Regions from separate parts of the Exiguobacterium sp. N4-1P genome, predicted to be linked through region 1. Evidence: riboswitches for the same ligand, from Rfam matches in the RefSeq annotation. Region 1 holds a riboswitch; each other region holds the start of a gene.
The links. A riboswitch is a leader RNA that binds a small molecule or an ion and turns the genes downstream of it on or off. The one in region 1 is predicted to bind thiamine pyrophosphate.
Positions count from the first base shown of each region.

Region 2: another riboswitch for thiamine pyrophosphate. It lies ahead of A0126_RS05965 (thiamine phosphate synthase); the one in region 1 lies ahead of thiT (energy-coupled thiamine transporter ThiT).
Region 3: another riboswitch for thiamine pyrophosphate. It lies ahead of A0126_RS07835 (ECF transporter S component); the one in region 1 lies ahead of thiT (energy-coupled thiamine transporter ThiT).
Region 4: another riboswitch for thiamine pyrophosphate. It lies ahead of A0126_RS18105 (ECF transporter S component); the one in region 1 lies ahead of thiT (energy-coupled thiamine transporter ThiT).

Region 1 covers NZ_CP022236.1:1,802,961-1,810,803, forward strand. Annotated here, with positions in the region: gene sdaAB (L-serine ammonia-lyase, iron-sulfur-dependent subunit beta) at 1-454, opposite strand, end outside; gene A0126_RS09440 (DAK2 domain-containing protein) at 547-2,220, opposite strand; gene A0126_RS09445 (Asp23/Gls24 family envelope stress response protein) at 2,246-2,608, opposite strand; gene rpmB (50S ribosomal protein L28) at 2,893-3,081, shown strand; gene A0126_RS09455 (amino acid permease) at 3,221-4,633, shown strand; gene A0126_RS09460 (thiamine diphosphokinase) at 4,851-5,450, opposite strand; gene thiT (energy-coupled thiamine transporter ThiT) at 5,453-6,013, opposite strand; TPP riboswitch at 6,078-6,184, opposite strand; gene rpe (ribulose-phosphate 3-epimerase) at 6,205-6,861, opposite strand; gene rsgA (ribosome small subunit-dependent GTPase A) at 6,863-7,768, opposite strand; gene pknB (Stk1 family PASTA domain-containing Ser/Thr kinase) at 7,805-7,843, opposite strand, start outside.
Region 2 covers NZ_CP022236.1:1,171,430-1,179,272, reverse strand. Annotated here, with positions in the region: gene A0126_RS05985 (ThiF family adenylyltransferase) at 1-210, opposite strand, end outside; gene A0126_RS05980 (thiazole synthase) at 207-971, opposite strand; gene thiS (sulfur carrier protein ThiS) at 974-1,177, opposite strand; gene A0126_RS05970 (NAD(P)/FAD-dependent oxidoreductase) at 1,161-2,165, opposite strand; gene A0126_RS05965 (thiamine phosphate synthase) at 2,162-2,752, opposite strand; TPP riboswitch at 2,842-2,944, opposite strand; gene nagZ (beta-N-acetylhexosaminidase) at 3,011-4,243, opposite strand; gene A0126_RS05955 (OsmC family protein) at 4,240-4,665, opposite strand; gene A0126_RS05950 (MFS transporter) at 4,871-6,055, shown strand; gene A0126_RS05945 (hypothetical protein) at 6,208-6,498, opposite strand; gene A0126_RS05940 (catalase) at 6,721-7,843, opposite strand, start outside.
Region 3 covers NZ_CP022236.1:1,479,400-1,487,242, forward strand. Annotated here, with positions in the region: gene A0126_RS07810 (hypothetical protein) at 1-98, opposite strand, end outside; gene A0126_RS07815 (alpha/beta fold hydrolase) at 300-1,103, shown strand; gene A0126_RS07820 (NAD(P)/FAD-dependent oxidoreductase) at 1,635-2,678, opposite strand; gene A0126_RS07825 (energy-coupling factor transporter transmembrane component T family protein) at 2,756-3,481, opposite strand; gene A0126_RS07830 (ABC transporter ATP-binding protein) at 3,447-5,012, opposite strand; gene A0126_RS07835 (ECF transporter S component) at 5,009-5,587, opposite strand; TPP riboswitch at 5,687-5,785, opposite strand; gene A0126_RS07840 (50S ribosomal protein L25/general stress protein Ctc) at 5,875-6,513, opposite strand; gene A0126_RS07845 (DEAD/DEAH box helicase) at 6,853-7,843, opposite strand, start outside.
Region 4 covers NZ_CP022238.1:290,224-298,066, forward strand. Annotated here, with positions in the region: gene A0126_RS18090 (NAD(P)/FAD-dependent oxidoreductase) at 154-1,197, opposite strand; gene A0126_RS18095 (energy-coupling factor transporter transmembrane component T family protein) at 1,275-2,000, opposite strand; gene A0126_RS18100 (ABC transporter ATP-binding protein) at 1,966-3,531, opposite strand; gene A0126_RS18105 (ECF transporter S component) at 3,528-4,106, opposite strand; TPP riboswitch at 4,206-4,304, opposite strand; gene A0126_RS18110 (50S ribosomal protein L25/general stress protein Ctc) at 4,394-5,032, opposite strand; gene A0126_RS18115 (DEAD/DEAH box helicase) at 5,372-7,843, opposite strand, start outside.

The sequences.
Region 1 (7,843 bases):
GGACGACAAGTGCCGGCCCGCCACCTGAGAGGCGCAACGGTACACCATTCAATTCTGTAATTTCAATCGTTCCTCCGCCAATTGAAATGCCGACGAGTTCAAATTGATTTTCTCCGTCAGTCAAATGGACTCGCGCCGTGTTCGGATGGTCCGTCAGTGCTTCACTCGTTTCAAAATGAATCCGAATCCCTTTCCCTTCGGCGATTTTAATCGACTCAGGAATCCGATCATCAAACGTATCATAACCAAGCACCCCACCAATGATCGCTACGTCGGTTCCGTGCCCCCGGTACGTATCGGCAAATGATCCATAAAACGTGATATAAATGTCTGTTGGCGTTTCCCCGAACAACTTACCCGCCATCAAACCGATTCGTGCTGCTCCTGCCGTATGGGAACTCGATGGTCCTACCATGACAGGACCGATGATATCAAATACACTACGATACTTCATTTCATTTCCCCCTCTCTTTTAAACAAAACAAAATCCCACCTCTATTATCGCAGATGGTGGGATTCGTGAAAAGGTAACTTCACCTTTATTCTTTATTCAACACTAAGAATATATGAATAGAGCGGTTGCTTTCCGTCGTGAACTTCGACTTCAGCGTCCGGATTGACAGATTCGATGTAAGCGACTAACTCGTCGACTTCATCTTGGGCTACGCCTTCTCCAAATAAAATCGTTACGATTTCGTCATCTTCCGTGACGAGCGTATCGATGAGTTTCTTCGCTGCACCGAGACTCGAGTGATCCGTTGCGACGATTTGTTTTTCCGCAATCGCCATGTGATCATCTTTTTTAATCTCGACACCATCGATACTCGTATCACGGACAGCATATGTGATTTGTCCTGACTTGACAGCACCAATCGCATCCATCATGTGACGCTCGTTCTCATCGACTGTCGCTTCCGGGTTGTAGACGATTGTCGCAGCCAGTCCTTGTGGGACCGTTTTTGATTTCACGACCGTCACGCCGCATGATGCAACAGATGCTGCTTGTTCAGCCGCCATGATGATGTTCGAGTTGTTCGGATACACATAGACGTGCTCCGCATGCGCGTCTTCAATCGCTTTGACGATATCTTCCGTCGATGGATTCATCGTCTGTCCACCTTCGATGACGATGCTGACACCGAGTGATTTAAAGAGCTCACTGATCCCTTCGCCCATTGCGACCGTGACGAGTGCAGATTTCGCTTTCGCTTTCGTTGCAACTGGAGCTGTTACGTGATTGACGCCTTCTTCTTCTAGAATCGTTGAGTGTTGTTGGCGCATGTTTTCGATTTTAACCGCGACGAGCTCACCAAATTTTTGTCCTTTGTTGATGACATCACCTGGTGTCTCGACATGGACATGAACTTTGAGCAACTCTTCATCTGCGACGACGAGCAGTGAATCTCCGAACTCAGATAATTCGTTACGGAATGCTTCTTCACTGAACGGTGCATTCGCTAACTTATCATCTTGGAAACGAACCATGATTTCTGTACAGTAACCGTAATGGATTTCCTCTGTCGACATGAAGCTTTGAGCCGATTTATGATGCTCTGCTTCGACGAGTGCTTCCATGACAGGAGCATGCGGTTTTTCAAGTTCTTTTCCTTCGAGTGTCGCAAGGAAGCCTTCATAAATACAAACAAGTCCCTGTCCACCAGAATCGACGACACCGACTTCTTTTAAGACCGGTAAAAGATCGGGTGTTCCTTCGAGTGAAACTTTTGATGCTTCGACAATCCCGCGCATCAATTCAAGTAAGTCCGTCGTTGTTTCCGATTGTGCGATCGCAGCGACTGCTGTTTCACGAGCAACTGTTAAAATCGTCCCTTCGACTGGCTTCATGACGGCCTTGTATGCTGTATCAACACCTTTTTGCAAGGCATCTGCGAATTCCTTCGTATCGATTGTTTGTTTTCCTTCAATCGATTTCGAGAAACCACGGAATAATTGACTTAAGATAACACCAGAGTTCCCACGTGCCCCCATTAAAAGACCTCGTGCGAATATTGATGCGACGTCTGCGACAGAATCAGATGTTGCGTTTGTTGCTTCTTTCGATCCAGATGTCATCGTCAAGTTCATGTTCGTTCCTGTATCGCCATCCGGCACAGGGAACACGTTCAGTGAATCGACGAAATCTGCATTTTGATAGAGATTTGCCGCGCCATTTTGAATCATCTTGACTAATTGGGCTCCTGTTAAACGATCTACACTCACTAAAGTTTCCTCCTCTATTTCCGTCTTAGACATTCGTCAAACGGACTCCTTGGACAAAAATATTTACAGATGTCACTTCTAACCCTAACGCTTGGTTCAACGTATATTTAACACGGCTTTGAACATTGTTCGCGACTTCAGAAATTTTCGTACCGTAACTCACAATGATATGCATATCGATGTGAACTTGTTCTGAAGATTGTCGAACGATGACGCCACGTGCAAAATTCTCACGTTTCAATAATTCAGCTAGCCCATCTTTGATTTGTGATTGTGATGCCATACCAACGACACCAAAACATTCCATTGCTGCTCCGCCCGCCAGTTGCGCGACGACATCATTATCTACATCAATCTTTCCATAGGTCGTTTTCATCTCGATCGCCACCTGAGTAGCCCCCTTTAACTAATTGTGTTCTTCTCGTAATTCTACTATAAGGACCTACTATTGAAAAGTCGCCGTACTGACTATACAATGAATAAGTGAAAAATAGTAGCGGTCAAATGAACTTTTACCATCATCCTCATCCATTATTTTAAATTTTGAGGTTCTCTGTCAAGTTTTTTTCTTGTCAGCTACTTTTTTTATGTTGCAACCGTCCTGACACCATGCTAAGATAGCAAAGTGTCTATTAGGACGAACGCAAAACAACATAAAAGGAGGCGGAACGCATGGCACGTAAATGCTACGTTACTGGAAAATCGCCGAAGTCGGGAAACAACCGTTCACACGCATTGAACAAAACGAAACGCACTTGGGGAGTCAACGTACAAAAAGTACGTATCCTCGTTGACGGTAAACCTAAAAAGGTTTGGGTTTCAGCTCGAGCTCTTAAATCAGGTAAAGTCGAACGCGTATAAGGCGCAAAAACCGGACGGGAATCTTCCCTTCCGGTTTTTTTGTCGTCTTTTTTATTTTTCTCCTAAAGTAATTGTCGCAGCATTTGAAAACGCTTACAATAAGTTGGCAGTTACTTTATTGCTCAAGGGGGAATTCATCATGCAGTTAAAAAGAGCCATGACAAGCCGACATCTATTCATGATTTCGCTTGGTGGTATTATCGGGACGGGGTTATTTCTCGGTTCAGGGTTGACGATTTCGCAAGCAGGACCACTCGGGGCGGTCCTCAGTTACATCGTCGGCGGAACAATCATGTACTTAACGATGCTCTGTCTAGGAGAGATGGCTGTCCACATGCCTGTGTCCGGTTCATTCCAAACGTATACGACACGTTTTATCGGTCCAGGCATCGGTTTTGCCGTCGGTTGGATTTATTGGCTCGGCTGGGCCGTGACCGTCGCTCTTGAAATCACAGCTGCCGGTAGTCTGATGGATCGCTGGTTTCCACAGGTTCCCGTCGTCATCTGGTGCGCCTTATTTACCGTCATCTTATTCGGATTGAACGCGATCTCTGCGAAAGCATTCGGAGAAGCAGAATTTTGGTTTTCAAGTCTTAAAGTACTCGCCATCCTGTTCTTCATCGGACTCGGGGGAGCCGCATGGTTCGGATGGATTGATATGGCGGCTGAACGACCAGCTACGTTGTTCGCGAACTTCACGGCGAACGGCTGGTTTCCGAACGGGGCTCTCGGCGTCTTGACGACGATGATTGCCGTCAACTTCGCTTTCCAAGGAACAGAATTGATTGGTGTCGCTGCCGGGGAATCGAGTGATCCAGAAAAATCGATTCCGAAAGCGATTCGTAATACGGTTTGGCGGACGTTTATTTTCTTCGTCCTCTCGATTACAATTATCGGGGCTTTAATTCCGTATGAATTGGCGAGCGGCATCAGCAGTCCCTTCATCATGGTATTTGACGCAATCGGTATCCCATATGCTGCAGATTTGATGAACATCGTCGTTTTGACGGCACTCTTATCCGTCGGAAACTCTGGACTGTATGCTGCGACACGCATGCTCTGGTCGATGTCGCAAGAAGGCATGATTTCAAAGAAACTCGCCATCGTCAATCAGCGGGGTGTGCCGATGCGCGCCTTAACGTTCACGATGCTGTTCGCGATGTTATCCTTATTGACGGCATTCTTCGCAGAAGATACCGTCTTCATCTGGCTATTATCCATCGCCGGTCTCGGAGCACAAGTCGGTTGGATCTCGATTTCCGCTTCGCAAATCGCTTTCCGACGCCAATTCATCAAGGCAGGACACACGCTTGACGAACTGAAGTTCAAAACACCGTTCTTCCCAGTCTTACCCATCCTCTCATTCTCACTCAATCTGCTCGTCTTAATCAGTTTGGGTTTTCAAGCCGATCAACGCGTCGCCTTATATCTCGGCGTCCCTTTCTTCCTACTGACATGGGCAAGTTACCATCTTTTCGTCAAAGGAAAACATATCGCTGCAAAAAGCGAACAACAAGCAGCCAGTTCGACACTTCAAAACGAACAACGATGACTTGTTATCTGGCCCTGGATACACCGGGTGCCGGAATCCGTTGAACTTAAACAGTCGACTGACTAATAAATCAAAACGCCGATGCTTCCGTTTTACATACGGAGTCATCGGCGTTTGCCATACCTATCTTTTTGTTCATGACGTCATGACGTGTACTTGAAGAACGCATGTCCCGGTCGCATCAGCGAGATATGATGGAATCGCGTCTATCGCGTTTTTATTTTTCATGCGTGCGCAGGACGAGGACTTCCCCTTCGACGACCGTCACTTGCGCAACACCAACCCACTCATTGCTGACCGTCAGCGAACCACCGACCGGAACAGGATGCTCCGTCAAGGGGTATTTGACGCCGCGTAACGTCAAGTTCGACGGGACAAGGGGAATGAATGACAGGTAATGATACCCTTCAGACGCGAGTTCGTACTGACCGGTTTTCCAGTACCGGACATCCTCACGTTTCGTCACGAGTCGTGCCATCGGAAATTGTTTTAACAAATAGACGTTCTGTAGCGTCATGTCGAGCCGACCACCCGTCGCACCAAAGATGAGTAGTTCAGCACCTGCAGCCTGTTCGGTAGCGTAACGTAACGCTAGTTCTAAGTCCGTTTCATCTTTTTCTGCCGGATGAAGCAATCCACCATCCGGAACGTATCCGAGCGAATCAAAGTCACCGATTGCCACATCAAAATCAAGTCCTTGCTCCACTAATGTCGCAATCCCGCCGTCAACACCGATAATCATCGTCTTGTCTTTCACGAATGGTGCGAGCGTCGGGACGTCTTCTACCGGTCCTGCCGCAACGATTAAAACTCTCATCTTTAAATACCGCGAGCGGAGTAACGTAAAAGACGTGGTGCTGTCGTAAGCAAAATACCTGCAACGACCCCACATAAAACGTACGACGGAGCCATATACGTCGCGTTATAAATGAACGAGTAAGGAACGACCGGTCCTTTGGCATACTCTGCAAAAAAGACGATTCCACTGATGACATGACAGATGTAACGTAGACCGGCACCTAACAAGGTCGCAAACAAAACAATCGTCATGAGACGCTTTTTTTGACCTTCTGTTGCTGCTTTTTTGACTTGGCCTGCAAACACTCCACTCAAACCGACGACACCATATGCAAGCGTATAGTCAAGCAGCGGTTGGACGACCGTCAAGACTTGCGGAGCGAACATCAATTGAATCGTTCCGACGAGCGCACCCGTGATGACACCACCAACGACGCCGTGACGAAAGGCCATGACGAAAATCGGTAACATCGCTAAGCTGATGGATCCGCCTTGTGGCATTTTGAACGGAATCAATAAATCAAATACAACACCGAGACTCGCGAAAATCGCAATCTCCATTAACATTCGTAATCGTTTCATACTGTGTTCCTCCTAAAAATAAAATAATGATGACAACAAAAAGGCAGTACGACGGACGCCGTACTGCCTGCGTGCGCCACATCCCTACGTCCGTCTGAACGGAACAGGTTCGAAGGGTTAAAGTCTACTCACTTCTCTCAGCCGCTTGACGCGACACCCCTTGCGGTCAAAATTTAATTGTCTTGGCTCTATTATACGTGAGCCGCGTTTCGAATACTAGTGATGGCTTCTGCATAGTCTGGTGCATTGTAGATTGCAGAACCTGCGACAAGGACGTTTGCCCCATTGTCGATACACAGTTTTGCCGTTTCCGCGTTGACACCACCATCGATTTCAATTTCGAACGTCAAACCGCGCTCTGCTTTGATCATCGCTAATTGCTTCAGCTTCGTCATGACGCTCGGCAAGAAAGCTTGTCCGCCAAATCCTGGATTGACCGTCATCAACAAGACCATGTCGACTTCTTCTAGGACATGTTCAATCGTCGACAGTGACGTGTGTGGATTCAGCACGACGCCGGCCTTTGCTCCAGCCCCTTTAATTTGTTGCAAGACACGATGGACATGATTCGTCGCTTCAACATGGAAGGTGACAATATCCGCTCCTGCCGCTACAAACGCTTCGACGAAGTTTTCTGGTCGATCGATCATTAAATGAACGTCAAGGACCATGTCCGTCTTTTGACGAAGACTACTGAGGACGGGTAGACCAAATGAAATGTTCGGGACGAACTGGCCGTCCATGACGTCGAAATGGATGTAATCTGCTCCTGCCGCCTCGACAGCTTTAACGTCTCGTTCTAGGTTGGCGAAATCTGCTGATAAAATAGATGGTGCGATTTTAATCATTTCAATACCTCCGCGCTCGATTCTTGATTTCCTCTACAAACATACCATAATTCGTATAGCGTGAGGACATGATTTCTTCTCCCTCAACTGATTTTTTGACAGCACAGCCTGGTTCGTTTAAATGCAGGCAACCACGGTATTTGCACGTATCTTGCCGTGCGACGAATTCTGGAAAACACCAACGTAATTCTTCGATTTCCATCTCGTGTGGAAAATCGAGGTTCGAAAACCCTGGCGTATCAGCAATCAAGCCCTCTGCAAGCGGAATTAACGTCACATGACGCGTCGTATGTCGTCCGCGTCCGAGCGATTTCGAGATGTGGCTCGTCTCGAGATCGAGCGTCGCATCGAGCGCATTCAACAATGAACTTTTTCCGACTCCCGACTGTCCCGCGAGCACACTTGTTTTTTCCTTGAGTAGCGGGCGGACTTCCTCTACCCCTTCTAGCGTCTCACTCGACGTCTCAATCACCTGATAACCGATTTGTCGGTAACCGGCAATCGCCGTCCGGACTTCTGCTTCCGCTGTTCCTTGCAACAAATCCATCTTCGTCAAGATAATGATAGGTTGAATCTCTTTTGCTTCGATTAAGACTAAAAATCGATCGAGCAAATGGGCTGAAAAGTCCGGTTCTGCTGCTGAGACGACAAGCAACGCTTGATCGATGTTTGCGACCGGTGGACGAACCAGGAAATTTTGCCGTTCCTTCACTTCTAAAATGTATCCAGTTTCGCTTTCGATATGCAATACGACCTCATCTCCTACAACAGGACTGATACCACGTTTTCGGAAGTTTCCCCGAGCGCGCGATCGCACCTCGCCCTGCGTCGTCATGACATCATAAAACCCACCTTGTAGACGAATGATCGTCCCGTCCCGATTTTCTTCGATACGATTTTCTGCCATCCCATGCCCTCCTTCAATTTGCGGTTCGTAGCACACTCATTGTTCTGCTTTCGCTTGTTTATAGGTAATCGTTTT
Region 2 (7,843 bases), 630 kb from region 1:
GTAAAGGTGCTGCCGCTGGAGATTGCTCCACTCGACGTAATCACGGTCGACGATCGTCAGCTTGCCGATTCCGGCACGGACGAGTTGTTCGGCACTTGCCGTTCCGAGTGCGCCCATGCCGATGATGAGAACATGTTTTTTTGTCAGCTCATCTTGTCCCGCCTGACCGATCGGCCGAAACCGGGTTTGCCGTGAATAACGATCCGTCATCGACTCATCCCTGTCTCGGGACTACTCGCCGTCGCGTACCGTTTCTTTTCGATCCGTCCCGCTTCAAAGCCAAGTCGTCCCGCTTCGACGGCAAGCTTCATCGCTCGCGCCATCTTGACCGGGTCTTTCGCATGGGCGACGGCCGAATTAAGTAAGACGGCGTCTGCACCGAGTTCCATTGCGTAGGCGACATCGGTCGGTGAACCGATTCCTGCATCGACGATGACTGGGACCGTCATCTGTTCGATGATGAAGCTTAAGGCCAGTGGATTAAGGATTCCTTGTCCGGATCCGATTGGGGACGCGGCAGGCATGATGGCGTGACACCCGAGTTCTTCCAGTCTTCGTGCCAACAACAGATCGTCTGACGTATACGGTAAGACGGTGAATCCTTCTTTTAATAATTCTTCCGATGCCCGCAACGTTTCGATTGGGTCCGGTAACAGCGTTTTATCACAGCCGATGACTTCAACTTTGACCATGTCGCACAGTCCGGACGCGCGGGCGAGTTTTGCCAGCCGAACCGCTTCTTCCGCTGTCTTCGCCCCCGCCGTGTTCGGTAATAAATGATACTGACTCAAATCAAGCGCCTCTAAAAAGTTCGGTTGACTCGCTTCAAAGATATCCATCCGGCGAACGGAAAAGGTCAGGATGTCTGCTCCTGATGCCTCGACTGCTTGCTGCTGTGTCGTCACGTCGGGGTATTTGCCCGTTCCGAGTAATAACCGCGACTGAAATGTCGTTTGACCAATCGTTAACATGATTAACCGCCTCCTACGAAGTGAACGATTTCAAAAGAATCGCCTGTTTGAATGGGTGTGTTTTGGTATGCTGTCCGCTCGACAATCTGTCGATTCTGTTCGATGATGACCATTTTTTCCGTCAAATTGAGATGATGAATCAATCCGTCGATTGTCGAAATCGATCCGTCAAGCGTATACGGTTGACCATTAATGGTGAGTTGCATTCGTGTTCCTCCTCGATTCATGTAATGAAAACGGACGAAGCTCATATTTCGGCGTGATTCCCGTTACCTCGTCTGCCAGGACGGACGCCGTGATCGGGGCGAGTAATATCCCGTGCCGATGATGCCCGGTCGCGACGAATAGGTGCCCGACTCCCGGGACCTGCCCGAGATAAGGCAATCCGTCCGCTGTTTGTGGACGAATCCCGGACCAGATGTCCACGATTTCCGCTTCTCTGATTGCCGGGAACAGTCGCGCCGCCGCCTGCAGGAGATGTTCAATCCCGCTGACGCTGACCCCTGTCGTCTCGTCACCGATCCGTTCCGTCGCCCCGATGATGATCCGTCCGTCAAACTTCGGAACGAGGTACACGTCGTCGCTAAACAACGTCTCGGTCAAGACATGTCCCGTAAGCCGGACGGCGAGGCATTCGCCTTTGACCGGTACCGTCGCGATCTCGACACCACTCGTCGCGAGTAACGCTTCTGATCCCCGACCGCTTGCGACCACGACGTTCCCGGCTTCGCGCTTACCGTTACTTGTCGCAACGCCGACGACGGTCGCCCCTGCCCGGAGCAGTCCCGTGACCATTGTCTGTTCTTCAATCACACCTCCGCGGGCTTTAATCGCGTGACGGAGCGAACGCGTCAACTGGACGGGATCGATTTGACCGACTGAAGCGAACCGGATGTCCCCGTCTGCACGGATCAGTCGAAACGGGTTTTCTTTATAGCCACTATCAATGCCGGTCTCATTAAACAGCTCACGGACGAGGTCGGGATAAAGCTGTCGACTCGCTGCTGCCAGTTGATGTAAGGCAGGAATCAGTTCATGATCCGTCGCAAGCATGCCGGCTGCTGCCCGCGTCGCTCCTTCACTGGAACGATTTTGCTCAAGCACGCGTACCGGTTGTCCTCGTTTGAGCAATTCGTAGGCGAGTGTCAAACCGATTACGCCTGCGCCGACGATTAACGTCTCTTTTGCTTTCATTGATCAATCACCTCGCGATACGACTGGACTGCTTCGACCGGATTTGCCTGACCGAGAATCCCTGACATCACAGCGATGCCAGCAACTCCGGTCGCGAGGACACCCGCGACATTCTCCGGCTGAATCCCGCCAATCGCGATGACGGGGACTTTTGAAAACGTGACGATTTGCGCGAGTGCCGCTAGTCCGCGCGGGGCGACGTCCTGTTTTGACGCCGTCGCAAAGACATGACCATACATGACGAAGTCGCTGTCCGTCTCAAGCGCTTCCGTCAAGGAGTGGATTGATCGGCCGATTTGTAGCTCGCTGAATTGACGCCGCACGACAGCGACGGGAATACTGCGCGATGTCAACTGGACACTTGACTTCGTCACGAGGGCGACATCGAGCCGGTCATGGACGATTAGTTTTTCACGTGGAACACCGGCGCATACTAGCTCCTCGATCAATTGGACGAGTCGGTCCGCCGACCAACCCGGTTCCCGGATATGAATCATGTCGACATAAGGCACAACAGCCGGCAAGACTTCTAGAAGATGTGTCAGCTCTTTTGTCCCGGTCGTCACAATATGTAACTTCGGACGCATACCTTCTCCTCCTTGCTACACAAAAAGGACCACCCCATGAACATGATGGAGTGGTCCGAAAAATGTCCAGGTAAGACCTGAGACAGGATGATAATCAGAAGCCACTTCCCTCCGCTAGTACGAACTAGATCAGGTTCAAAGGGTCCGGATATTTCCGTCTCAGTCTGCTGCGAGACTCCCCTAGTGTAGAACTATTTAGTGTTGGTTGGTTCATTCGTAGTCTACCATGACCGCTCGCTTGATTTCTAGTCTGACTTGTCAGTTCAGCCAATCCGTGACCGTTTTGACCTGTTCCGTCAATTGTTCACGCGTTGGAATCAGCTTCGTGTCTGCTAAATCATACGTTTGTTTCAGACGTAAGACACGTGTCACTTTCGCGTCGAGGTCAGCCCGTGATAGTGACTTGTCCTTGATCCCCTGCATAATTGCCGCATGAACATCCGTGTAAGCACCGGCTTGCGAGAACATCGCCATGTCGGCACCACGTTCGAGGGCGAGACGCGAAGCTTGGGCGAGACCATATTGTTTCGTGATCGCACCCATTACGAGGTCGTCCGTCACGATGACGCCATCGAACTTCAACTCGTCACGCAACAGTTGTTGCATGACCGGCTCTGATAACGACGACGGATTGTCTGGGTCGAGCGCCGGGAATAAAATGTGTGCGACCATCACCATTTCCGCTCCGGCATCGATTGCCGCTTTGAACGGGACGAGTTCCAGTTGCTCGAGTTGCGCTTTCGTCTTCGTCACGGTCGGTAAGCCGACATGCGAATCGACGGTCGTATCCCCGTGTCCGGGAAAATGTTTGATGACCGGCACGACATCTTCCGACTTGATTCCCTGCATTAACGGGACACCGAGCCGGGCGACATCATCCGGCTCAGCGCTCAGTGCCCGGTCCCCGATGATCGGGTTCGCCGGATTGCTGTTGACATCAAGAACCGGGGCAAAATCCATATTGAATCCATAAAACCGTGACATCGCACCAAATGCCTGTCCGGTCTTTTGCATCAATGCCGGATCGTTTTTCTGACCGAGCGTCAAACTCGGAGGTAAATGAAACGTTTGATCCGGGACACGGCTGACCCGTCCTCCTTCTTCATCGAAACCGAGGAACGCGAGCGGTTCGGCGGCTTGTGCGTCCTTGATTGCTGCCGTCAAGGTTTTCAGCTGGGCGTCTGACGTGATATTGCCTCCGAGTAACAGGACACCGCCTATCGCGTGATTGTTTAACAGACTTCGGTCCGCGTCCGATAACGTCGTCCCGCTGATCCCGATATACAGCAATTGATCGACCTTTTCAGCAGTCGAGAGTTTGGCGAGCTGACGTTTGATGTCTTGCTCCGCCTGTTCGGCAGCCGTCGGTTCGTCGGCTGCCGGCTGTTGCTGACTCGTCTTCGGTTCCGGTTTCGTCTTCGGTTCTGTTGCTGGTTCACTCGCGCATGCCGTCAAAAAGCAAGCCGTTAAAAGCAGGTAAATCGGTTTCAAAGCGGTTCCTCGTTTCGGACGCCATTGATTGAATAATAGACTTCAATTTCAGCATTCAGTGATTTCGAGACAGAACAGTATTTATCTTTTGATAACGACACGGCCCGGCGGACTTTATCGTCCGGTAAGTCGCCTTCGAGACGATAATGAATCGAAATCGTCGTAAAGCGGCGCGGGTGTTCCGTCGCCCGTTCTCCCTCAATGTCCATCTCAAACGAGGTTAACGGTAAACGCATTTTTTCTAAAATGGAGACGATGTCCATTCCCGTACAGCCGGCGACGGCGTGTAACAACAATTCAGTTGGTCGTGGTGCTCCGTTCTCCCCGTTATTTTCAGGTGCTGCATCCATTGCCAGTTGGTGTCCGGACTCCGTCACTCCACTAAAGCCCATCTTGTGATTCCATGTAATTGTCGCTTGCATTTTTCTCACTACCTTTCGATTTTTAGTTCGGTTCGCTTCGCTCTCCTTCATTATAGCGTAGTCTCACCTGAAGAAAATTGACATGCTATTCAAAATAATTCTTCTTTTCCGTTTCCATCCGATTCCCGTTCACCTGACACACGAATCATGCTATTCTGAAAAACGATAGTTTCGCGCTGCTTAGCGCTAGAATTGAGGAATTGATATGTCATCTACTACCCGTTTAAGTAAAACGGACTGGCTTTTAATCGCCACCCTCTCCTTACTGACGTTCGTCTTAGGCACAAGCGAATTCGTCATTGTCGGGATTTTATCAGAAATCGCTTCGGCCCTCGGAATTACGATTGCGAAAGCCGGCGCACTCGTCTCCGCCTTTGCGATTGCCTTCGCGATCGGGACACCGTTCACGATGTCGATCACGGGACGCTTCGAACGTCGCAAATTGATGCTCAGCCTGATCTTTGTTTGGGTCGTCTTGAACTTTTGCAGCAGCATCGCCGACACCTACTCGCTACTGCTCGCAACACGGATCGTCACGGCCGTCCTGACCGGTGTCTTGATTTCGCTTGCGATGGTCGTCGCGAGTGACAGTGTCCCGGTCGCGAAACGCGGTGTCGCCGTGTCGTTCATCTTCGGCGGCTTCACGCTCGCGAACGTCTTCGGCGTCCCGATCGGCACGTTCATCGGGCAACATGCCGGTTTTGAAGCGACGTTTTGGCTGACGACAGCCCTCGGACTGATTGCTTTTTTCGCCGTTTTCAAAGTCGTCCCGCGGCAACAGGCGACGGCGTCAAGTTCCGTTAAGGATCAACTGCGCCTGCTCGCGAACCCACGTATCATGATTGCTTTCTTCATCCCGTCGTTCGGATTTGGTGCGACCTATGTCGTCTACACGTACCTCGTGCCGATCCTCGAACTTGAACTCGAGCTGCCGCGGGCCTGGATCAGTCCAATCCTCCTCGCGTACGGCGTCGTCTCGATTTTCAGTAACATTCTGGCCGGGAAAATCGCCAGTCATAATCCGATCGGTCGGTTACGGTTTGTGTTCGTCGTGCAAGCGTTCGTCTTGGCGGCCTTATATGTCACGACGTCATCCGTCACGCTCGGACTGATCAATATCGCTTTGATGTCACTGATGTCGATTTTATTGACGACATCGACACAAATCTATCTGATTGACTTGGCGGAAAAGTTCAACCCGGAAGCAAAAGGACTCGCTGCGTCCTTGATGCCGGTCGCAAGTAACGTCGGGATCGCTTTCGGCTCCGCGCTCGGTGGACTCGTTTACGCGAGCGGACCGATGATGAATACGGCGCTCGTCGGCGGACTTGTCGCTTTGCTTGCCGCGTTGTTGACTGCAATCAGCTTCCGACTCGACCGGCGCTCATAATCAAGTAACTTGAACATAATGATCCAATGAACCCGCATCCTATAAACTGGTAACTGGTAGTACGAAAGGGAAACTAACGTTTGAGCTTCTATTCATACCCATAATAAAAGCACGATGCCCCTTTCTTCCAGGACGGCATCGTGCTTTTTCGATTATTTTTCAAACTCTAAAATCGTTTGTTGCATCGGAACACCAGACATCGAAACCGTCCGTTCAACGAAAAGATAACGTTTCCCGCTTACTAAAAAGCGGCGGTTTCCTAAGTACTCGACCTGTTTTCCGTCCTGCTTTAATTTCTGCTCAATTGCTTTGACATGCTCATCGAGCGTATAAAAACGATCGTCAAACGTCATCGTGATATTTTTCTTTTTGAAGCCAAGTAAGTAACTGAAGAAAAACCAAAATGCTGCCCCGACTGCAATGATCCCCAAAATGATTTCCATCCGAACTTCCCCCTTTGTTTAACCTATTCTACGGATACCCACCTAAAAAGTTCCTGTTTTTTTGATTATTTTGTCATTTACCAAAGGCTTATACGATTCTTTTATAAAGGGGTGAAGCGTCTGCATCAAAAAAAGAGCCTTATCTACATAATGATTGAAGTCATACGTTATTTTGACGACGTCAAAAGGACCTCCCGCAACGCTGGAAGTCCTTGACTATTCTTATTTCCGGTCCCAAAAACGTGCTTGGGCGATGCCTTCGATGAACGAATCAAAATGATCCAAGTTATGTTCTTTGAATAAGAAGACACCCGGTTGATCCGTTTCAACACGGCACTTATCGAGTACTGAGTCATCATGGAGATGTAACGCCAGCGGTTTAGCATGTTTATACGTGTTCTCGATAAATTCGAGCACGTCGTCCGCTACTTTTGAAGATGCGCTGATTAAGAATGCGGCGTCAAACAAACTTGAATCGACCGTATCATACGTTTCTTTTACTTTCATTTCACCTAGTGTATAGGCTTTTTTACCAACGAGGCTGTAATTGATGTTATGCTCCGCCAGTTTTTCGACCCACGCCTTCACCTGATTTGCATCCACGTCCCCTGCAAGCAACAGAGCAACACTGCGCGTATCCGTTTTTCGAATCGTATGTTCCATACTGAGGGCATCTGAGCGTTTCTCTGATTGAACCCCTTCATCCGTCGTCGGTACCGCAACGTCAATGTTCTCCGCAACCTCTTTCGCGAGGGCATGGTCGATATGATTCAGCAAATCCACGGCATTCGTTTTGACAACATCAGATTCACACTTTCCGAGCTCGAAGCTGTAGGCATCACGAATGTGTTGTTGTTCAACAGCAGTCATGCTGTTGTAAAAGAGCTTCGCCTGTGAATAAAAGTCGAGGAAACTTTCACTCCGGCCACGCACTTTATGGCCGTCGACTTTTTCCTGGTAATGTTCAAAACCGCCTTCTTCGACCGGGACAGGCTCAGGCTGATTTTCATTCAAACCATTTTTGTGATAGCTCGTCTGTCCTTTATGGACCGCCATCTGATGCATGCCGTCCCGCTGATTGTTATGGTACGGACAAACCGGCTGATTGATCGGGATTTGATGGAAGTTCGGTCCTCCGAGTCGGGACAACTGTGTGTCCGTATATGAGAACAACCGCCCTTGCAACAACGGATCATTTGAAAAATCAATTCCCGGAACGATGTGTCCTGGGTGGAACGCTACTTGTTCTGTTTCCGCAAAGAAATTGTCGACATTGCGGTTCAATGTCATTTTACCGACGAGTCGGACCGGTACTTCTTCCTCCGGCCATAGTTTCGTCGGATCG
Region 3 (7,843 bases), 320 kb from region 1:
ACATCGTCTACGAATTGATGATCGGTAAAACGTTCGACTGACCAGTACGCCGGTACGGACTCAAGCTTCAATAAACGTTCTTGACCGCACCCGGTCAAGACGAGACTGCAGGCCAGTCCTAATGCCAGTGACCATGATTTAATGACAATCCCTCCCCGTCGTTTTCTACTTATTTTACCATATATTTTTCCATATTTTATCTATTTTTCATTTCACTTTAACCTTAAGATGTTAATAATCTATCAGAACGGGTAATACTCAATCATCATGAATTTCACTACTACACGGGGGTTATTCAAATGGGTACATTCATTCAAGCAGTTGACGGAACTAAAATTTATGTCGAAGATGTCGGTTCAGGACAACCGGTCGTCATGTTACACGGATGGCCAGCGAATAACAACATGTTCGAATATCAAAAGAATGCCTTGCTCGACGCCGGCTACCGTTACATCGGAGTTGATTACCGCGGCTATGGCAAATCGGATGCTCCAGCCAGCGGATATGATTATGCAACGATGGCATCTGACATCGATCAAGTCATCACGCAGCTCGAACTGAAAGACGCAGCGTTACTCGGCTTTTCAATGGGGGGCGGGATTGCGTTACGCTATCTGCTCAACCACGGATCGAGCAAAATCTCGAAATTGATTCTTGCGGGTGCTGCAGCTCCGGTCTTCACGCAACGGGAAGGGTACCCGTACGGGATGACAAAAGACGAAGTCGATGACTTGATTGCCGATACGAGAAAAGACCGTCCGGCGATGCTTGAAGGATTCGGAAAAATCTTCTTTGAACAAGACCATTCAGAACCGCTGACACAATGGTTCCACAACTTAAGTGTCGCAGCCTCTTCTCACGGCACGATTTTATCGGCAATCGCCTTGCGCGACGAAGACTTACGGAATGAATTGCCGCAGATTGACGTCGAGACGTTAATCATTCATGGCAAAAAAGATAAAGTCTGTCCGTTTGAATTTGCGGAAGAGATGCAAAAAGGAATCCCGAACTCACGCATCGAACCATTTGAAGAGAGTGGGCACGGGACGGTACTCGATGAACGCGAAAAATTCAACGACACGTTACTTGCTTTCTTAAAATAATCAAAGACACGAAACAGCCATCGTAAGTATGCGATGGCTGTTAAAGCTGTAGCTAAACGGTTATGAAGCCTGAAAATGCTATATCGAGATGCGCTTTCCTGTCTCACCTCGTATTCAAAGCGGCAATCGTTCGCAGTTCTAAGCGATTCAAGACAGATTACGCTCTAAACCGTCTGCATATTTGGATTTATCTCACGGTATTCCCTAAAAAGCGTCACGTTTCGTTGACTCCTACGGGAAAAAGTGCGTTTTTAACGCACTTTCAGAGGCAGGCAAGACCCTGCTCGTTGTCCGTTAGGATCAAGGAGCAACGGCTTGCGCCTCGCCCGAGGAAAGTAACGAAAAAAGACGCTTGATTTCCTGATAGCACGTTGTCTACAGTCTGAAACAGCCATCGCAAGTATGTGATGGCTGTTTTTGTGTCTAGATTGAGGAATGAATACCTCTCTGTTTTAGGAGGTTCCACATGCAGACACCTTAGTGCACGTTCCGCCTTGAACCGAACACCCAGTTCATTCGAAATTCGAGTTCTTATGTTGTATAACTTTTGATGAACCGGCGATCGATCCATTGTTTCAAACGCCAGCTCAAATGATTCGTCTGATAGTGTCGTCCGTAAAGCAAGGTCCCTTGCTGATGTCCCATCGAAAGAATCGTCAAGTAACGCGCTTGCGGCCGGAACGTCCGCAAACGTTCCTGATTGATGAAACGAAGAAGGTTCTCATGCAAGACCGGTGCTTGCCGGACGGCGGTTACACCGTTCTTCGGTGTGTTCGGATATGCGGCGAGCGTCGCACAGTCGCCGACGGCAAACAGAGAAGGGTCCTCTAGCGACTGGAACGTCTCGTGGACGAGCAAAAATCCGCGGTCGTCACAATAGAGGCCGGATGCCTTGAACAGATCCAGTGCTGACGCGCCACCTAAAAACAGGACGGCATCCGCTTTGAATGATTGACCCGACTGGAGCCGGACGGTTTGCTCATCAAGAGAGAGGAACCGGTCGACGATGCGTGTCACGCCCAGCGTATCCAACCGGTCAAGGATGCTTGCTTCTGCCGGGTGTCCTGCGAGGAGCGGTTCATCATGGACGAGTGTGACCGAACAACCGTCCGATTGGAATGAGGCGGCCATCTCGATTGCAGCAGCACCGCTCCCGACGATGACGGGCGACGATGCCTCTTTAAACTGACGGAGCGCCTGATCGATTTGATAATTCGGCTTGATCGTGACGCGTGACGTCGCATCTGAGACATTCCAGTCATTCGAACCGATGTTACACGATACAACATCATAGGGAATGATTTGACCCGATTGACAGAAAACTTGTTTCGTTTGCGGATCGATTCGCGTGACACGGTCCTCCATCAATGTCTTTCCGTGAAGAGAACAGAGTGCTTTGACATCGACCCGGGTCTCCTCGAGTCGATACGTGCCGTCCGCAAGACCGGAGAACATTCCTGAATAATACTGGTAACGGGACGGGTTGATGACGATCCATTCAACATCCGGATGCGTTCCTTCCTTGATACATTCTAAATGGGCATGACCTGCCCCGACTAATACGATTCGTTTCAAACCTTCACCTACTTCTTTAAATTAACTGCTTCCGAAACTATGATTCCCTGAATCCGTCTGCGTTAATCTAATGAATGTCATAGGACAATCCGAAGCAAGCTCGCCACGAGACAAACGAGACAAAAAAACACTTGATCGTGACGCGTCACGACAGGACGGACATAATACGTCCGCTCGGCCTGAAACCGACGCGCTTCCATCGCAATCGCGATTTGTTCCGAACGGATGATACTGTTCGTAAAAAGCGGTAAACTGATGGCGAAAAACGTCTGCCATGGCCAAATCGAGTGCTGTTGCCGGACACGCCGTGCTTGACGGATTGTTCTTATTTCCTGCTGAAAGATCGGAATAAAACGAATCCCTGCTAAAAAGCCGTATGCGAGACGGTCCGGAAGGCGGCACTGATGAATCAGGCTCATGACGAACCGGGTTTGGTCGGTCGTCGCGATGAACGTCAAACTGAGGAAGACGAAGGCGAGCATCCGCAGTGCAATCAACCAGGCATGACCGATACTTTCTTCCGTGACGCGAAACCAACCGAATGACCAAACTTCCGTACTGCCTTTTCCGAAGGCTGCCATCATCCAAAATGTCAGCAAGAACAAGACGAGGTAGGGGGAGACCCGTTTGGCGAGCGTCAACAGTGACCAACCGGAGCAGCCCAATCCGACCGCAGCGAGTAAAAGTAAGGCTATCGTTTCGCGTAACGTCGGTGCCGCAATCAAGAGCACCATCACGTACAGGAGGGCACCGAGCTTGAGTGCCGGATTAATACGTGCGAGCGGGGAGTCGTTTTCCTGCACGACGTTTCACCTCCTCGAGTTGCTGATACAAATACGATAACGGACGAGAGAGTTGGTTATGCTCGAGTAACGTCTCGTCTTTAAACAAAGTGTCCGGTGTGCCGTCGAACTGAAGTCGCCCGTCACCAAGGACGAGGACCCGGTCGGCATACTGGTGGACCAGCTCCATGTCATGCGTCACCATGATCAGCGTCGTCCCGTTTAATCGCGCCTGCTCGAACATCTCGATGAGTTGACTTGTCGTCTCGGCATCTTGACCGAACGTCGGTTCATCGAGTAACAGGACGTCTTTTGGTTCTAACAACATCGTTGCGACGCTGAGCCGTCGCTTTTGACCCATGCTCAGGGCGAGGGGCGACTGACGGGCGACATGGGTTAACCGGTAGGATTGCAACGCCGTTTCAATCCGCTCCGGCGTCGGTGCATCCATGCTGATTACGAGCTCGTCTTCGACCGTCTGCTTGAGAAATTGGAGCTCTGGCTGTTGAAAGACGAATCCGACGTGTCGGTAATAGCTCCGACTTTTCCATGTCCGCAGTTCTTTTTCGAACAAGCGGACCGTACCGCCTTGCGCCGGAATCAATTTCGCCAGTGTTTCGAGCAACGTGCTTTTCCCGGCACCGTTCGATCCGACGACCATGATCCATTCTCCGGCGTGTGTTGCAAGCGACAGGTTATCGACAATCACTTGCTTACGGCGTCCTAACGCGGTGCGCGTCAGCGCGAACGTCGTGTCGTGCCGAACCGGAGGACGGTTGTTAGTCACTTTTCGTAACCGCCCCGCCTGGGAAGAAGCGGGGGGCACGGTTTCCAGTTCATACGGGTAGAGGAGCGGTGTTGCAATGCCGCGTCGTTCGAGTTCAGCGCGATGCTGACCGAAGACATCAAGCGGCGGACCATCACGTAAAATCGTTCCACCGTGATCGAAGACGAGCACCCGGTCACTGAACGTCACACAGCGGTCAAGCTGATGTTCAATCAGAACGAGCGTCAACGTCCGGTCGTGATGGAGTTCCTCAATCAGCTGCATCAAAACCCGATGTCCTGCCGGATCGAGTTGCGCCGTCGGTTCGTCAAGCAATAGAATATCCGGCTCAAGGGCTAGGACGCAGGCGAGGGCGAGTCGTTGTTTCATCCCTCCTGACAGTTGCATAATCGGTGTCGTCAGCGGCACATCAAGGCCGACACGTGCCAGTACGGCGTCAACCCGGTCATCCATCTGACTGCGGTCGACTGAGCGATTTTCAAGACTAAAGGCAACTTCCGCTCCGACGGTCTGCATGCAGAACTGGTCGTCCGGATTTTGAAAAAGGATTCCGACCGTCCCATTCGTTTTGCAGTGGCCGCTGACATCGGCTTCGATCGCGTCAGGTAATAAACCGGCGAGAACATGTAAAAACGTCGTTTTCCCACTGCCGCTCGGTCCGACGAGCAACGTCGTTTCCCCTTCGTGTAGCGTCACCGTCACCTTGTGCAGGACGTTGTCATGTTGCCCCGGATAGCGGACAGACAAGTCGTTACAATGAATCATGCTGCATCCGGCTTCCGCCGCTTACGCCCGATCGCATAACCGTTCAACGTCCCTGTCTTGACGAGCGCATCGACGATGACTTTCGCAAGTAATCCACCGAGCAATGCACCGCTGACGAGTTGAAGGGAAAACGTCAACAGAAGTGTCGTCGTCGTATAGTAGGCGAAACCATTGACGACAAGACTATAGACCATACTACCGATTGCGGCGAACATTCCGGATAGAACTAACGTCATTGTGTTGAACTTCCGGTATCCGAAGAGGGCAAAAGCGATTTCGGCACCGATTCCTTGAGCGAAACCAATCAATAAGGCCGATAATCCGAAGTGACTCCCCGTGAATAATTCGACAGCCGCGGCGACGACTTCTGCAATCAGTGCTGCCCCGGGCTTTTGAATGATGTAGGCGACAAGCGGACTCGCGATGACCCAAATCCCGAACATCCAGTTCGATCCGACCGGTCCGAAGATCGCGGAAATCGGTAACCACAATGTCGACCACCCTAAGTAGAGTACCCCGCAAGCAACCGACAACATCATCATGACAATGATTTCTTTCATTTTCCAACTGTTCATGTTCCTATCTCCCTTTGGCACAACCACCAGACAAACAAAAAGACCGCCCTCTATGAAAGAGAGCGGTCGCTGAATCTGCAAACATGCAGAAAAATTGAACGAATTACCGCTCCACTTTCCTACGCTAGTATGAACTAGATCAGGTTCAAAGGGTCCGAAGTGAATCGTCTCAGCCAATGGGCTCCCCTAGTGGATGTGCATATAGTGTGTACGCTATTTACTGTACCGACTCTACCGACAGTTGTCAATACAGATAAAAACCCTCCGCGAGGGGAGGGTAAGAAAAATTATTCTTTTTCTTCCGTTTGTTCTTCAGTAGAAACTTCTTCTGTCGCTTCAGCTGGTTCTTCAGCATCTGCTTCTTCGAGATCCGCTTCAAGTGTCGATTCGACGACGGCAACGACTTGAATGTCACCTTCCGTAACGATACGGTATTCTTTTTCTTCCGGCAAATCCGAAACCGATAGAGAATCACCGAGGTTAAGATTTGTCACATCGACTTCGACGCGTTCCGGTAATTTATCTGGTGTAGCTGCAACTGTTACTTTAAAGAGTGTTTGTGAAAGATATCCACCAAGTTTTGCACCAGCCGCTTCGCCGACGAGGACGATATCTGTTTCGACTTCTGTTTCTTCATCCATTTTAACAGCGATGAATTCAACGTGCTTGATTGTTGGTGTGAAGATATCCATATCGAGTTTGTTGATCAGTGTGTTGACTTTTTTACCACCGATTTGAAGTGCAACAAGTGCATTCTCACCATGTTCGCGAACGACTTTGATCAATGCTTTTTCGTCAAAGGCAATCGGTGTACTTTCCACTTTGTAACCATACACGACACCAAGAGCTTTTCCTTCATGACGTAATTGCTTTCTAAGTGAGCGTGGGCGTACTTCGCGTTCTTCTACTTTTAATGTTACTGACATGTTCATTTCCCCCTTGAATTTGGTATAGCCCTCAAAAGGTAATGAAGAAAGGAGTGGAACGAATCGTTCCGGATCAAGACGGTGCATCGAATGCTATTTCAAATTGATTTCATAAAAATGAAGATCGAAGTGAGTGGTTAGCATTTCTCTCCCAGGTCATTACGCTGATATTGAGAAACATGTGGTTGTAAAAGCAACTCGCTGATGCGGTGCTATGATAGTTATACCCCCGTAACATTAAAAGCTAAACATCAACCGGCGAAAAAACGATAGCCAGAAACCTGTTCTCCCTAGAGCAGCAACGGTTTACATCCTATTAAGAAATCGGTGCCTTTCCTCTTATTCAAGCAATTGAACCATCTCATCGACCGATAACGCAAGTGACGCCGGTTGTTCAAGTATGTCCGTCACGAGTGTCGCTTTCCGTTCCTGCAGCTCGATGATTTTTTCTTCGATCGTGCCTTTCGTGATTAATTTAATGACTTCGACCGTCTGTGTTTGTCCCATCCGGTGTGCCCGGTCAGCCGCTTGCTGTTCGACAGCCGGATTCCACCAACTGTCATATAAGATGACAGTATCCGCCGTCGCCAGGTTCAGTCCGGTGCCGCCCGCCTTCAGTGAAATCAAAAACAGATCGACTTCGCCTGCATTAAAACGGTCGCAGCGTTCGAGACGCTCCGCAATCGGTGTATCCCCGCGCAGTTCGAAATGAGGGAGGTGCAACTCATGCAGGTCGTTCCGAATCAAATCGAGCATTTTTGTAAACTGTGAAAAAATTAAGATCCGTTTGTCTGCTGCCCGTTTTTCTTGAATCAAGGCGAGCAACCGGTCCCGTTTCGCCGACCGGCCGCGGTAGTTTTCGACGAACAACCGGGGGTCGCAACAGATTTGCCGGAGCCGGGTCAATCCGGCGAGTAACTTCATCCGTTCTTCCGGTTTTGACTGATCGAGATGCTGTAACGTCTCGAGCTGTAACTTTGCCAAGTGGGCGGCATAGAGTTTTTTCTGTGCCGCCGTCAGTTCCGTGTACTGATGGACGACTTGTTTCGCCGGCAACTGTTGCAAAACATCTTTTTTCGTCCGGCGCAGCAAAAACGGTTCGACGAATTGTTGGACGTCCCGTGCTGACCAGTCGAGAAACCGTTGCCGGTCCGGCAAGAGTGCCGGGAAGACGACGTCAAAGATTGACCAGAGATCAAGCGTCTTGTTTTCGAGCGGCGTCCCCGTCAAGGCAAACCGCCGCGTCGCCCACAGTTGTTTTAAGCTGACCGTCGTCTGCGACCGTGGATTCTTCAGATGTTGTGCTTCATCAAAAAAGATACAATCGTAA
Region 4 (7,843 bases), on a different contig from region 1:
CAGTCTGAAACAGCCATCGCAAGTATGTGATGGCTGTTTTTGTGTCTAGATTGAGGAATGAATACCTCTCTGTTTTAGGAGGTTCCACATGCAGACACCTTAGTGCACGTTCCGCCTTGAACCGAACACCCAGTTCATTCGAAATTCGAGTTCTTATGTTGTATAACTTTTGATGAACCGGCGATCGATCCATTGTTTCAAACGCCAGCTCAAATGATTCGTCTGATAGTGTCGTCCGTAAAGCAAGGTCCCTTGCTGATGTCCCATCGAAAGAATCGTCAAGTAACGCGCTTGCGGCCGGAACGTCCGCAAACGTTCCTGATTGATGAAACGAAGAAGGTTCTCATGCAAGACCGGTGCTTGCCGGACGGCGGTTACACCGTTCTTCGGTGTGTTCGGATATGCGGCGAGCGTCGCACAGTCGCCGACGGCAAACAGAGAAGGGTCCTCTAGCGACTGGAACGTCTCGTGGACGAGCAAAAATCCGCGGTCGTCACAATAGAGGCCGGATGCCTTGAACAGATCCAGTGCTGACGCGCCACCTAAAAACAGGACGGCATCCGCTTTGAATGATTGACCCGACTGGAGCCGGACGGTTTGCTCATCAAGAGAGAGGAACCGGTCGACGATGCGTGTCACGCCCAGCGTATCCAACCGGTCAAGGATGCTTGCTTCTGCCGGGTGTCCTGCGAGGAGCGGTTCATCATGGACGAGTGTGACCGAACAACCGTCCGATTGGAATGAGGCGGCCATCTCGATTGCAGCAGCACCGCTCCCGACGATGACGGGCGACGATGCCTCTTTAAACTGACGGAGCGCCTGATCGATTTGATAATTCGGCTTGATCGTGACGCGTGACGTCGCATCTGAGACATTCCAGTCATTCGAACCGATGTTACACGATACAACATCATAGGGAATGATTTGACCCGATTGACAGAAAACTTGTTTCGTTTGCGGATCGATTCGCGTGACACGGTCCTCCATCAATGTCTTTCCGTGAAGAGAACAGAGTGCTTTGACATCGACCCGGGTCTCCTCGAGTCGATACGTGCCGTCCGCAAGACCGGAGAACATTCCTGAATAATACTGGTAACGGGACGGGTTGATGACGATCCATTCAACATCCGGATGCGTTCCTTCCTTGATACATTCTAAATGGGCATGACCTGCCCCGACTAATACGATTCGTTTCAAACCTTCACCTACTTCTTTAAATTAACTGCTTCCGAAACTATGATTCCCTGAATCCGTCTGCGTTAATCTAATGAATGTCATAGGACAATCCGAAGCAAGCTCGCCACGAGACAAACGAGACAAAAAAACACTTGATCGTGACGCGTCACGACAGGACGGACATAATACGTCCGCTCGGCCTGAAACCGACGCGCTTCCATCGCAATCGCGATTTGTTCCGAACGGATGATACTGTTCGTAAAAAGCGGTAAACTGATGGCGAAAAACGTCTGCCATGGCCAAATCGAGTGCTGTTGCCGGACACGCCGTGCTTGACGGATTGTTCTTATTTCCTGCTGAAAGATCGGAATAAAACGAATCCCTGCTAAAAAGCCGTATGCGAGACGGTCCGGAAGGCGGCACTGATGAATCAGGCTCATGACGAACCGGGTTTGGTCGGTCGTCGCGATGAACGTCAAACTGAGGAAGACGAAGGCGAGCATCCGCAGTGCAATCAACCAGGCATGACCGATACTTTCTTCCGTGACGCGAAACCAACCGAATGACCAAACTTCCGTACTGCCTTTTCCGAAGGCTGCCATCATCCAAAATGTCAGCAAGAACAAGACGAGGTAGGGGGAGACCCGTTTGGCGAGCGTCAACAGTGACCAACCGGAGCAGCCCAATCCGACCGCAGCGAGTAAAAGTAAGGCTATCGTTTCGCGTAACGTCGGTGCCGCAATCAAGAGCACCATCACGTACAGGAGGGCACCGAGCTTGAGTGCCGGATTAATACGTGCGAGCGGGGAGTCGTTTTCCTGCACGACGTTTCACCTCCTCGAGTTGCTGATACAAATACGATAACGGACGAGAGAGTTGGTTATGCTCGAGTAACGTCTCGTCTTTAAACAAAGTGTCCGGTGTGCCGTCGAACTGAAGTCGCCCGTCACCAAGGACGAGGACCCGGTCGGCATACTGGTGGACCAGCTCCATGTCATGCGTCACCATGATCAGCGTCGTCCCGTTTAATCGCGCCTGCTCGAACATCTCGATGAGTTGACTTGTCGTCTCGGCATCTTGACCGAACGTCGGTTCATCGAGTAACAGGACGTCTTTTGGTTCTAACAACATCGTTGCGACGCTGAGCCGTCGCTTTTGACCCATGCTCAGGGCGAGGGGCGACTGACGGGCGACATGGGTTAACCGGTAGGATTGCAACGCCGTTTCAATCCGCTCCGGCGTCGGTGCATCCATGCTGATTACGAGCTCGTCTTCGACCGTCTGCTTGAGAAATTGGAGCTCTGGCTGTTGAAAGACGAATCCGACGTGTCGGTAATAGCTCCGACTTTTCCATGTCCGCAGTTCTTTTTCGAACAAGCGGACCGTACCGCCTTGCGCCGGAATCAATTTCGCCAGTGTTTCGAGCAACGTGCTTTTCCCGGCACCGTTCGATCCGACGACCATGATCCATTCTCCGGCGTGTGTTGCAAGCGACAGGTTATCGACAATCACTTGCTTACGGCGTCCTAACGCGGTGCGCGTCAGCGCGAACGTCGTGTCGTGCCGAACCGGAGGACGGTTGTTAGTCACTTTTCGTAACCGCCCCGCCTGGGAAGAAGCGGGGGGCACGGTTTCCAGTTCATACGGGTAGAGGAGCGGTGTTGCAATGCCGCGTCGTTCGAGTTCAGCGCGATGCTGACCGAAGACATCAAGCGGCGGACCATCACGTAAAATCGTTCCACCGTGATCGAAGACGAGCACCCGGTCACTGAACGTCACACAGCGGTCAAGCTGATGTTCAATCAGAACGAGCGTCAACGTCCGGTCGTGATGGAGTTCCTCAATCAGCTGCATCAAAACCCGATGTCCTGCCGGATCGAGTTGCGCCGTCGGTTCGTCAAGCAATAGAATATCCGGCTCAAGGGCTAGGACGCAGGCGAGGGCGAGTCGTTGTTTCATCCCTCCTGACAGTTGCATAATCGGTGTCGTCAGCGGCACATCAAGGCCGACACGTGCCAGTACGGCGTCAACCCGGTCATCCATCTGACTGCGGTCGACTGAGCGATTTTCAAGACTAAAGGCAACTTCCGCTCCGACGGTCTGCATGCAGAACTGGTCGTCCGGATTTTGAAAAAGGATTCCGACCGTCCCATTCGTTTTGCAGTGGCCGCTGACATCGGCTTCGATCGCGTCAGGTAATAAACCGGCGAGAACATGTAAAAACGTCGTTTTCCCACTGCCGCTCGGTCCGACGAGCAACGTCGTTTCCCCTTCGTGTAGCGTCACCGTCACCTTGTGCAGGACGTTGTCATGTTGCCCCGGATAGCGGACAGACAAGTCGTTACAATGAATCATGCTGCATCCGGCTTCCGCCGCTTACGCCCGATCGCATAACCGTTCAACGTCCCTGTCTTGACGAGCGCATCGACGATGACTTTCGCAAGTAATCCACCGAGCAATGCACCGCTGACGAGTTGAAGGGAAAACGTCAACAGAAGTGTCGTCGTCGTATAGTAGGCGAAACCATTGACGACAAGACTATAGACCATACTACCGATTGCGGCGAACATTCCGGATAGAACTAACGTCATTGTGTTGAACTTCCGGTATCCGAAGAGGGCAAAAGCGATTTCGGCACCGATTCCTTGAGCGAAACCAATCAATAAGGCCGATAATCCGAAGTGACTCCCCGTGAATAATTCGACAGCCGCGGCGACGACTTCTGCAATCAGTGCTGCCCCGGGCTTTTGAATGATGTAGGCGACAAGCGGACTCGCGATGACCCAAATCCCGAACATCCAGTTCGATCCGACCGGTCCGAAGATCGCGGAAATCGGTAACCACAATGTCGACCACCCTAAGTAGAGTACCCCGCAAGCAACCGACAACATCATCATGACAATGATTTCTTTCATTTTCCAACTGTTCATGTTCCTATCTCCCTTTGGCACAACCACCAGACAAACAAAAAGACCGCCCTCTATGAAAGAGAGCGGTCGCTGAATCTGCAAACATGCAGAAAAATTGAACGAATTACCGCTCCACTTTCCTACGCTAGTATGAACTAGATCAGGTTCAAAGGGTCCGAAGTGAATCGTCTCAGCCAATGGGCTCCCCTAGTGGATGTGCATATAGTGTGTACGCTATTTACTGTACCGACTCTACCGACAGTTGTCAATACAGATAAAAACCCTCCGCGAGGGGAGGGTAAGAAAAATTATTCTTTTTCTTCCGTTTGTTCTTCAGTAGAAACTTCTTCTGTCGCTTCAGCTGGTTCTTCAGCATCTGCTTCTTCGAGATCCGCTTCAAGTGTCGATTCGACGACGGCAACGACTTGAATGTCACCTTCCGTAACGATACGGTATTCTTTTTCTTCCGGCAAATCCGAAACCGATAGAGAATCACCGAGGTTAAGATTTGTCACATCGACTTCGACGCGTTCCGGTAATTTATCTGGTGTAGCTGCAACTGTTACTTTAAAGAGTGTTTGTGAAAGATATCCACCAAGTTTTGCACCAGCCGCTTCGCCGACGAGGACGATATCTGTTTCGACTTCTGTTTCTTCATCCATTTTAACAGCGATGAATTCAACGTGCTTGATTGTTGGTGTGAAGATATCCATATCGAGTTTGTTGATCAGTGTGTTGACTTTTTTACCACCGATTTGAAGTGCAACAAGTGCATTCTCACCATGTTCGCGAACGACTTTGATCAATGCTTTTTCGTCAAAGGCAATCGGTGTACTTTCCACTTTGTAACCATACACGACACCAAGAGCTTTTCCTTCATGACGTAATTGCTTTCTAAGTGAGCGTGGGCGTACTTCGCGTTCTTCTACTTTTAATGTTACTGACATGTTCATTTCCCCCTTGAATTTGGTATAGCCCTCAAAAGGTAATGAAGAAAGGAGTGGAACGAATCGTTCCGGATCAAGACGGTGCATCGAATGCTATTTCAAATTGATTTCATAAAAATGAAGATCGAAGTGAGTGGTTAGCATTTCTCTCCCAGGTCATTACGCTGATATTGAGAAACATGTGGTTGTAAAAGCAACTCGCTGATGCGGTGCTATGATAGTTATACCCCCGTAACATTAAAAGCTAAACATCAACCGGCGAAAAAACGATAGCCAGAAACCTGTTCTCCCTAGAGCAGCAACGGTTTACATCCTATTAAGAAATCGGTGCCTTTCCTCTTATTCAAGCAATTGAACCATCTCATCGACCGATAACGCAAGTGACGCCGGTTGTTCAAGTATGTCCGTCACGAGTGTCGCTTTCCGTTCCTGCAGCTCGATGATTTTTTCTTCGATCGTGCCTTTCGTGATTAATTTAATGACTTCGACCGTCTGTGTTTGTCCCATCCGGTGTGCCCGGTCAGCCGCTTGCTGTTCGACAGCCGGATTCCACCAACTGTCATATAAGATGACAGTATCCGCCGTCGCCAGGTTCAGTCCGGTGCCGCCCGCCTTCAGTGAAATCAAAAACAGATCGACTTCGCCTGCATTAAAACGGTCGCAGCGTTCGAGACGCTCCGCAATCGGTGTATCCCCGCGCAGTTCGAAATGAGGGAGGTGCAACTCATGCAGGTCGTTCCGAATCAAATCGAGCATTTTTGTAAACTGTGAAAAAATTAAGATCCGTTTGTCTGCTGCCCGTTTTTCTTGAATCAAGGCGAGCAACCGGTCCCGTTTCGCCGACCGGCCGCGGTAGTTTTCGACGAACAACCGGGGGTCGCAACAGATTTGCCGGAGCCGGGTCAATCCGGCGAGTAACTTCATCCGTTCTTCCGGTTTTGACTGATCGAGATGCTGTAACGTCTCGAGCTGTAACTTTGCCAAGTGGGCGGCATAGAGTTTTTTCTGTGCCGCCGTCAGTTCCGTGTACTGATGGACGACTTGTTTCGCCGGCAACTGTTGCAAAACATCTTTTTTCGTCCGGCGCAGCAAAAACGGTTCGACGAATTGTTGGACGTCCCGTGCTGACCAGTCGAGAAACCGTTGCCGGTCCGGCAAGAGTGCCGGGAAGACGACGTCAAAGATTGACCAGAGATCAAGCGTCTTGTTTTCGAGCGGCGTCCCCGTCAAGGCAAACCGCCGCGTCGCCCACAGTTGTTTTAAGCTGACCGTCGTCTGCGACCGTGGATTCTTCAGATGTTGTGCTTCATCAAAAAAGATACAATCGTAATGGATCGTTTGATGATTTTTGATGTCGAGCCGGAGCGACGGGTAGGAGATGATGAGAATGACGTCGTCCGGCAAGTCTTCGAGCTGTCGTAAGCGCGACGCACGACTCCCGCTGAGCACACGGACGGTGCGTGTCGGAGCAAAGCGGTGCAGCTCTGCTGCCCAATTGTAGAGGAGTGACGCCGGGGCGACGATCAAGACACGTGCACTCGGGAGCGTTTCGATATAACCGATGGCTTGGATCGTTTTGCCGAGTCCCATCTCGTCCGCTAAGATGCCATGACAGTCGTGTGCCGCAAGACTCTTGAAGAAGCGGACGCCGTCTTGCTGATACGGCAAAAGTTGTGTCGCGAGCGGTTCCGGTAACGCCAGTCGCTCTGTTTTTCCGGCTTTCATCTCGAGCAATCGTTCCTTCAGTTGACTGTGGACCGTCAAGAAGGCAGCCGGGGTCAACAGGGCCAAGTTCGGCACGGCAGGAACGGTCAATTCCGCTTCAAGTAACGTCTGTTCCGTCGCTTCGACTTCCTGTAACAGCCGTTTGATTTGCGTGAAGGCACGGTCTTCAAGCGACAGCAATTGTCCCGAACGTAAACGGTGGTACGTCTTTTGCGTCACGAGTGACGCGAGGACCGCCGACAGTTCTTGTTCTGAAATCCCGTCCATCGAAAACTTGAACGTCAACCAATCGAGTCGCTTCGTCACGTTGACTTCAATTTTCGGATGGAATGGACCGGGGAGCAATGCCGTTTTGATGCTCGCCGTCGCGTATAACTCGAGTTGACCGAGGGCAACCATCGGGTCAAGTAAACCTTTTAAGACAACGTAGTGATTACTTTCTCCTTCTACTACATAACGGGCTTGATCCGCGCAGAGTCCTGTCGCTTCCAAATAACGCGTCACCGCCCGCTCCGTCGACAAGTCACGCCCGATCCAGCGTGTCGGAGTCAACGGGTTGACGGTTTTGCCGTCGTAATCAAACGTGACGACGACTTCCAGGCGGGTATTGATCCGGTCGAGAGCCAGTTTGACGCGAGGGGATCCGCTGACGAGTCGGCCCCGGACAGCGGCGCTCATCCAGATGTCCGCCCGTTCCCGTAACCAGTCGCGGTCGTTCAGTAAACGGTCGAAGTAGGGCAGGGACAAGAGATAACTGCGCTGTGTCGTCAGGCTTTCGAGTGCAATCCCGCCGTCGCGGACGTCAAACCGGAGCTGCGCTTTATTTTCGCGTGTCAATGTCGCAAGATAGGTTGCAGCTGCGGCATCTTCAATTGTCGGTTGCGCTGAAAACGGTGTGATGGCCGGACGATTCGGTCCGGGCGTCCCGTAGGCTTGAATTTGTTGTAAGGCTAACAGCACTGCGACGATATGCCCACAAAACGAGGCATCCATGGCGAGCGAGGGACAGTTGCATCCGGCGTCAACACCCGTTTCCCGGAGATGAACGTGGACGTGAAAACGTGTTTCACCGGCAACTTCCGCCTC